2 regions of the Lentibacillus sp. L22 genome follow, and region 2 is predicted to be linked to the other one. Evidence: a T-box and tRNA genes for the amino acid it is inferred to sense, from the RefSeq annotation. Region 2 holds a T-box; the other holds one or more tRNA genes.

Region 1 (4,436 bases), on a different contig from region 2:
CGGTAATAGGTTCAAAACTATTAGGCGGAATAAAAATTAATTCGATGGTATTATTTGATCCGGAAAACCCGACACTGGTGGCATTAGGATTGGCTTGTATCATCGCCATTATTACCGCGATGGCGTTAACAAAAAGTACGCCACGAACAACCATAAAAGAATCGCGACGACTTCTGGAGGCGATTGGCTGGGCGGTAGTATTGCCACAACTACTAGCAACGTTAGGAACTATATTTAACAAGGCTGGAGTTGGAGAAGTTGTTTCGGATGTAGTTACCAAAGTTATTCCTGAACATTCATTATTCTGGGGTGTATTTGTTTTTCTTATCGGGATGGCGTTATTTACGCTTGTAATGGGAAATGCCTTTGCAGCGTTTCCAGTTATGGCAGCAGGGGTAGCAATTCCATTTTTGATCAATAATTTTAACGCGAATCCAAACCAGATAGCGGCAATTGCAATGTTTGCCGGTTATTGCGGAACACTAATGACGCCAATGGCAGCGAATTTCAATATTGTTCCAGCAGCGTTGTTAGACTTGAAGGATAAAAATCATGTCATCCGTGTACAAGCCCCAACCGCACTCATTGTTCTCGGTTTCAATATTATTCTGATGTATTTATTAATAAGATAGGAGTATTTTTCAATGGTAAAAAAAGTATTACTAACAGGGTTCGATCCATTTGGCGATGATAAAATAAATCCTGCACTTGAAGCAGTGAAACAATTGGAAGGAAAGATATTGAGTGGGGGTTTGGAGATTATTACCCAAGAGGTTCCCACTGTATTTCATGAATCAATTGATGCAGTAAAAAAAGCTATTGACACACATAAACCTGATGTCGTTATTTGCGTGGGACAAGCTGGCGGCCGTACACAAATCACCATGGAGAGGGTTGCTATCAATGTCGACGATGCGCGTATTCCAGATAATAGGCAAAAACAACCAATAGATGAACAAATCGTCGAGGATGGTCCTGTGGCCTATTGGTCTACATTACCGATCAAACGGATCGTTCGCGACATGCGAGAAGCAGCTATTCCAGCAGCTGTTTCCAATACAGCCGGCACTTTTGTTTGCAACCATCTTTTTTATGGATTGATGAACTATCTGGCAACGGAAGCTCCGAAAATACGTGGAGGCTTTATCCATATTCCCTTTATTCCAGTACAAACCGCTGATAAAGATGCACCAAGTTTAAGTCTGGAGACGATTGTCCGTGGGTTGGAAATTGCTGCCGTCACCGCCGCAAATGAAAAAGAGGATATTCGGGAAATAGGTGGAGCGATACACTAGGGGCAGGAAGGTGATTTTCTTGTCCTGACTTTTTCCGACAATGCTTATGGAATATAATCAGCTACTCAAGTGATTTCCCTTCATATCAGATTGACCTTATGCCCTAGCGTTCAACTTTCCCATCGGCTTTATGTCTTATCCGTTCCAAATCATGCGGTGGTCTTCTTCACTAAAGGTAGTACACTTTAATAGACATGAAGTGCAGATGCTACATTTCCATTGAAGTCTAACCTTAGATTATGAAAAAATGTTGCTTGGAAAACATTAAAGACTCAAAAGCAAATGAAAGCAGAATCAGCAAACTTATAAAGGTAAAACGACGAAGGATAGTATATCACCTTCGTCTTTTCATCGATGGAGCCTAGCGGGATCGAACCGCTGACCTCCTGCGTGCAAAGCAGGCGCTCTCCCAGCTGAGCTAAGGCCCCTTATTTTTTTATAATAATCGGGAAGACAGGACTTGAACCTGCGACCTCCACGTCCCGAACGTGGCGCTCTACCAAGCTGAGCCACTTCCCGCACTTGGAGCGAAAGACGGGATTCGAACCCGCGACCCTCACCTTGGGAAGGTGATGTTCTACCAACTGAACTACTTTCGCAGCATCAGAAGCATTGATTTCAACAAAGAAAATATTAATACGAATGATGAAAAATGTCAACTTGCATGCTTAGGTATTACTTAAGTTTTGATATACACCTAAGTATCTCGACTCTAAATTAAAATAACGACATAAATCCAGAGATTGCATGTGATTTGAGAGCACGTTTCAAAATGGAAAACCAAAAGCAGAAACGAGGATAGTGTTTAATCACCGTATCCCCTAGACAACCAGGTTTCATCAAGTGTTCCAATGGTTTAAAAAAGATGGATCCAAAAACTTAGCCTTCATGTTTTGGATCCATCACATTCAATCCGACAATTTTTACAATTGCTTAATCTCCTGTTCAGACAAGCGGGTCACTTCAGCAATCAGTTCAATGGACATCCCTTTTTTCAACATCTCACGTGCTACTTCTTTGGTTCTAATTTCTTTGCCAATTTCTTTCCCTTTCTCAATTCCACGCTCTTCATACGAAATCGGTAACTCCATTATTTTTTCCGCATCAGGCAACTGTTTGATTTCCTTCGCCATTTCTTCTTCCTCCTTTTCAGACAGTATTAAATAGGTCTCGAAAAAGCCATAAATTAATCTCTCACGTGCCGGGTCCAATTCCATTCGGGTCATCATTCGTAAAAACTCGATTTTCACCTGTACTTTTTCTTCCTTTTTATAACCCATTTTACTCAATAATGCCGCGGCTGCTGGATTGTCAGACTTGATATAGTCTCTCCAGTTCTTTTTACGCAAGTGTAGCGTCAAATATTGAAACGTTAACACATGGGCAAACGGAAATTCCATCGTATATTCATCACGTTCCCACTTTTCGCTATAACTAAATATGGCTATCGGTACAATAGGCTTCTGGTATTTATTATACATCAAACTGAAATAACGAAACATCCGCTCATGAAAATTATCTTGTTTTTCGTTTTGCGGTTCAATGTGAACGATAATGACGGTATCTGTACCCTTTAGTTTCGTTTCAACGATAATATCCAGTCTTCTTGTATTCCCTTGGATTAGATCTGTGTAAACTTCTTGCGGATAAGGTTGGATCGAATGAAAATCAATATTGTGATGAATGTCAGGAAAAAATGCTTCCAAAAATTCTTCAAAAAATGTGTTGATTAATTGTTTGAATAGTTGGTCATGTCTGGTGTAGCCGGGGGATTCTTCTTTTACTACTGTGGTTACTGTCAATACAGCACTTCCTTTACGAGGGTATGAAGTAGGAGGCCAAGGTTCTAAATCTATTTTTAATATATCAGAAAAGAAAAATAAGAACAAGCGTTTTTTCATAATACATCAAAAAAGTTATAGTTACCGACAAAAATATTACTTATACGTGAGGTTCCAGGCATTCAATGGAACTGGGCTAGTACAACAATAAAAAATATTTTTTCTGCATTTATTGAAGTTGCTTTACCATTACCCTTACCATATTGATCCATACAAAAAAGGCCGGCAACGATAGAATACTTGCCAGCTTTTTTTGCATAAAGTGAAACTTCATCGTGCAATCAGGAATATACGGACTGTTTACCTTTCACGTTTTATGTTTACTCACGCTTAGAGGCGGGGGTATTATTACAGCCCGTTAATGCGTGATAAATCCCCACTACACTAATTTTCATTCTCGAAATGGTATGTTTATTTCATCAAAGCCAATGAACCCATCGGATCCCACGGCTCTAATACGATTGGTTCTTGCTCCCAGGCATTTTTTAGCTGGTCTGAAAGGAATTTCTTGTTAATAACAACTTGATAGGTATACTCATCCATCCAATCATCACTCATTACGAAATAACCCTTGTTGCCTACCTTTTCTCCCCAGCTGTTTTCAACCTTCCATCGGTTAGGTTTGTCATCTACAAGGTTGACACCTGTCAGCACCATCGCATGTGTTAGCATTCCATCATGGTAATCAAGACGCTCGGCTTTGGACATCTTTGTAGAATAGCCCAAAGCTTTTTCATAATCGTACAAAGCCGTATCCATGACACCGTCTTTACGATTGGAATCCTGCCCAACATCACAGCCGAACCAGACGCTTTCCTTATCTTTTATTTGCTGAATAGCGAGGTTTTTCAATGTCTCCATATCGACATTTAGATATTTGATCGGCGTACCTCCAACTACATTTCCCAAATATTGTACCGTGTAGGTTTTTCCATAAGGTTTATCTTGTGTTGGTGCATGTATAATGCTCACGTAGTCGTTTAAATCAACGTCAACATATTTTTGGAAAAATGTCTGCGGTGTTAAATCTTGTTCCCGATGAAAGACCTCCGCTTCATCCCGATATTCAAAATCAAATGTTTTTGGTGGTTCGCCCAGTGCGTAAACAAGCAGTTTATACACTTCAGAGAGCATATCGGCTTTTACCTGCTGCAAGTTATCTTTTCCTTCTTGCTGTAATTTGCGGAGTTGGATCGCGTCTTTGCGTGATTTTGCATTCAACAGATGATTTAATTCGCTCGATTTTCTGCTATGAAATGTTTCTGGCATCACCTTTTTAGGCACTACACCGTATTTTTCA
Region 2 (4,436 bases):
CAACTATTTTCTCCATTCGTTCTACATCAATAAGTTTACCAATTCCATAAAGAATGATCGCACCGAGTACCGATCCGGTTGTCGAGGTTATAACAACCCCCATAATGGTCAATGAAGTTGTTGTCGTCATAAACCCGGCAAACGGGAGAATCACCTCTGATGGTATCGGAGGAAATAGATTTTCCAAAGCCATCATGAACAAAATCCCCACATAGCCGAATTGCTCCATTATATCTATTACCCATGTTTGCATGATAAACCTCCATAATGATGGATTGTCCATTATTAATAATACTCTAATAGTATAGTGGATATGTTTGTCTTTTTATAGAGGTAACGCTCTCCCGACTGGCGGGTGAAAAAACCGAGCGACTTGGCAGCGCTCGGTTTTTTCATCTGATTAATATGCCTTTGCCCAATAAACAAGTTCTTTCGCTTCTTTTCCGCAGCAGACGCAAGTATCGGCAACTTTTTCCTGTTCAAATGGAATACAGCGGGAGGTTGCTGATGTTTCTTCTTTAATTTTTTCCTCACATGCGGTATCGCCACACCACATCGCTTTAATAAATCCTGGTTTCTTTTCAAGCGTTTGTGCAAATTCTTCCATGTTCGTTGCTACCGATGTTTCTTCATTACGATGGGTTAATGCCTTATCGTATAACCCTTGCTGAATTTCTTCCAATAATGCCGGCAGTCGGTTCTCCAGTTCATTTAGCGCAACGAATTCCTTTTCACCCGTATCGCGGCGAACAAGAACGACTTGGTCTTTTTCGATATCTTTTGGACCCACCTCAATTCTTACCGGGATCCCTTTCATCTCGGATTCATTAAATTTCCAGCCTGGCGTCTTATCACTGGCATCGATACCAACACGTACGAGATTTTTCAACTGGTCGCGCAAATCATATGCTTTATCCAACACACCTTCTTTATGCTGGGCGATTGGCACGATGATTGCCTGCGTTGGTGCAATTCTTGGTGGAATCACTAGCCCACGGTTATCGCCATGAACCATGATCAATGCGCCCATAATACGGGTGGACATGCCCCATGATGTTTGATGGACAGGCTGCTGGGTTCCCTCTTTATCCAAATAACGAATATCGAATGCTTCGGCAAAACCAGTTCCTAAATAGTGTGATGTTCCCGATTGCAAGGCCTTTCCATCATGCATCAGACTCTCGATTGTTAATGTATATTCAGCTCCGGCAAACTTTTCCATTTCCGTTTTCCGCCCACTGATTACCGGAATTGCCAAATAGTGTTCGCAGACATCCCGATAAATATCGAGCATTCTGGCTGTTTCTTCTTGTGCGTCTTCTGTGGTTGCATGGCATGTATGTCCTTCTTGCCATAAAAATTCCGATGTGCGCAAGAATGGGCGGGTTGTTTTTTCCCAGCGAACGACATTGCTCCATTGGTTATACAGCATTGGCAGATCACGGTAGGAATGAATATTTTTTGCATAATAATCACCGAACAACACTTCTGAAGTCGGACGAACACAAATCCGTTCTTGCAGTTCTTCTTCACCACCATGCGTTACCCACGCCACTTCCGGAGCAAAACCTTCAATATGATCCTTCTCTTTTTGCAGCATACTTTCCGGAATAAATAATGGAAAATAAACATTGGAATGCCCGGTCTCTTTAAATTTCCTATCCAGTTCATCACGAATATTTTCCCAAATAGCAAATCCGTATGGCTTGATAATCATGGTGCCTCTAACTGCCCCATAATCAACAAGCTCAGCCTGTTTCACCACATCCGTATACCACTGGGCGAAATCATCCTCCATTGCCGTTATTCTTTCAACAAATTGTTTATTCTTACCCAATCCAATTCACCTCTTTAAAAAATTTGGGACAACGGGACGGTTCCCTTGTCCCATAAAAAAACCTCGGAGCCCAAATAAGGGACCGAGGTTTGGTGGTACCACCCTTGTTGCAATCAAAAGTACTTTTCCGGCGTCTGATATCCGGCCTCTAACTTCTGTCTTGCCACTTTACTTGATAACGGTTATGAACCGCGCGTATCTTCGCGAACTCAAAAGGCAGGTTCCAATCATGTCTTTGGAAATTCGCACCAGCCATTTCCTCTCTGCTAAAGACATTCGCATTGTACTAGTCCTTGTCAACGTTTCATTTATTGTATGTCTTAATATATATGGATGTAAAGGCAATGTCAAGCCTTTTAATTTATAGCCTTTTGTTAACTGATACACCAATACTAAACGATAAAAATAGGGTCAGACAAGGATCCGATAGATAACTGTTAGTGTGGTGACGTATGAATAGTATTGACAGTTTTGACAATAGAGGAGAAAATTAAAATGTTAATATATTTTTTCATTGACAAGATGGATGATGACCATTCAACAAATGATCCAGATTAGTTAATAAAAAATATTTGTTATTTGACAAAAAATTATGAATCACTCCTTTCAAAATTCTTAAATTGGTAATATTTGAAGGAGAAAAGAAGGGATGAGTTGCTATGAAAGCTGTTATTTTTGACTTTGATGGAACCTTAGCGAATACCTTACCAATTTGTTATTATGCCTTTCAGAATGTCTTCAAGGAATTTGACAATAAAGACCTTTCTCCTGAGGAAATTAAAGCAATGTTTGGACCTTCAGAAACAGGAATTATTAAAGAAAACCTTACAAACTTCAATAAAGAGAAAGCCATTGAATTGTATTATGAAAAGTATTTAGAGAACCACTCTAACTTGGTCAAATATAATGCGGAAATTGATGAAATGATAAAGCATTTACGGGATAATGGTATTAAACTAGGGATAGTTACGGGAAAAGCCAGAAGGAGTTTAGATATTTCATTAAAGGCTCTTCAAATGGATAATTGCTTTGATGTCATCATAACAGGCGATGATGTTATGTGCCCAAAACCTCATCCTGAAGGTGTAATCAAGGCATTATCATTATTAGGTGTGGAAAATAATGAGGCTATGTTTATTGGAGATAGTGATGCAGATATTCAAGCAGGAAAAGAAGCAAATGTACATACGGTAGGGGTTAAGTGGTTGCAAGATTACCAAACTGTTGAATTTGAAATAGAACCCGATTCTTTTTTTAACAGCGTTAATCAGTTTGTTGATTTTATGCAGATATGATTCGCTTATCTTAGATTTATAGACCAAATACTGGTTACCTTGTCTCGTTAATGGGTGCGATTTTTTAAGATCAACAGTAGAAAATGATCAAACCCTGTTATAAAAGTTGCAACATATTTCACAAAGAATAAGAACCCGTTTTGATCAATCATTTTTCAAAACGGGTTCTTATTCTTATCGTTTAGCTTAAGATATAAATTTTCAGTATACTTCTGATCAAACTTTATTCCAACCAACAATTGGATTTCTCACTACCCACTTCCTAGACTGTTCAAGGAATAAAACGCTTGACGTACGCTTGTCATTCCTACATGTTTAGTGCACGAATTTCGCTTTTTTCCGGTAGTAACCCATATTATCAAATGTAACAAAGAAGAAAAAAGAATCGTCCAAGGATTACATGGACTACTTTGAAAAAATAGGCCCTTTAAATTTAATTGAAATCCCTTCCAGCAAAATGGATGGCCTACAAAATGGAGATTATATTTCTATTAACGTAAATGGACCAAACAAGGAAACATATCCAATGAAGAATGAAACAATAACAAGGGTAACTATCTTATCCCCTTAAAAACAATAAACATAGGGTTTTCATCATTTTAAATAACTCACCATTTAATTTTAAATACGAAGGGTAACTAATTGAAGTCTCACAGACCAGTGAGACTTCAATACTTCTTGTTAAAATTAGATAAATAGGAGAAAAAAATATGATACTCTCCCAATGCTACACACGATACCTAGCTAAGTATAATGACGGTAATTGGTTTAGTTAAGCTTCAAGGTTGACTGTAAAGAAACCATGTCATTTATCCAACAATATACGCAACGCAACGCAACAAAACCACAACATTTGTTATTGTCATTGTTTATTTTATTTAAATGACTCTCATTGATGAAGGCTACTGTAAAGACTAACAATTTAAATACCATTACAAATCCACTTCCGTCGCATGATAAATATCCGCTAATCCCTTCAGCTGATCCAATCCCTCCTGTTGCAATTGTTTATCAATAATCAACATCATAATTGCATCTCCGCCAATTTCCGTACGGCCTACTTGCATGGTCGCGATATTGACATTATTTTCTGCCAATAGACTGCCAACCCGTCCGATGGCGCCGGGCTGGTCTTTATGCCGAATAAACACCATATGCCCTTCTGGGACAAGATCCAGGCTGTAATTGTCTACTTTGACGATTCGTGCGCCAAGCCCATTCAGCAATGTTCCGGCTACTTGGCGGGTGCCTGATTTTGTTTGAATCTCCACTTTTAACAAATTGGTAAAACCTTTCGTTGTCGA

The links. The T-box of region 2 lies ahead of proS (proline--tRNA ligase). A T-box ahead of a tRNA ligase gene usually reads a tRNA of that ligase, here a tRNA-Pro.
Region 1: it has a tRNA-Pro gene. The T-box ahead of proS (proline--tRNA ligase) is inferred to sense a tRNA for this amino acid. The anticodon was not compared.

Annotation. Positions count from the first base shown of each region.
Region 1 is NZ_JBFNXI010000002.1:160,208-164,643, forward strand. Features, by position in the region: gene ABRT01_RS01675 (DUF979 domain-containing protein) at 1-632, shown strand, start outside; gene pcp (pyroglutamyl-peptidase I) at 645-1,295, shown strand; tRNA gene ABRT01_RS01685 (tRNA-Ala) at 1,651-1,723, opposite strand; tRNA gene ABRT01_RS01690 (tRNA-Pro) at 1,741-1,814, opposite strand; tRNA gene ABRT01_RS01695 (tRNA-Gly) at 1,819-1,894, opposite strand; gene ABRT01_RS01700 (RpnC/YadD family protein) at 2,219-3,097, opposite strand; gene ABRT01_RS01705 (C1 family peptidase) at 3,548-4,436, opposite strand, start outside.
Region 2 is NZ_JBFNXI010000004.1:51,537-55,972, forward strand. Features, by position in the region: gene ABRT01_RS03015 (DedA family protein) at 1-253, opposite strand, end outside; gene proS (proline--tRNA ligase) at 401-1,798, opposite strand; T-box leader at 1,912-2,146, opposite strand; gene ABRT01_RS03025 (HAD family hydrolase) at 2,497-3,132, shown strand; gene serA (phosphoglycerate dehydrogenase) at 4,065-4,436, opposite strand, start outside.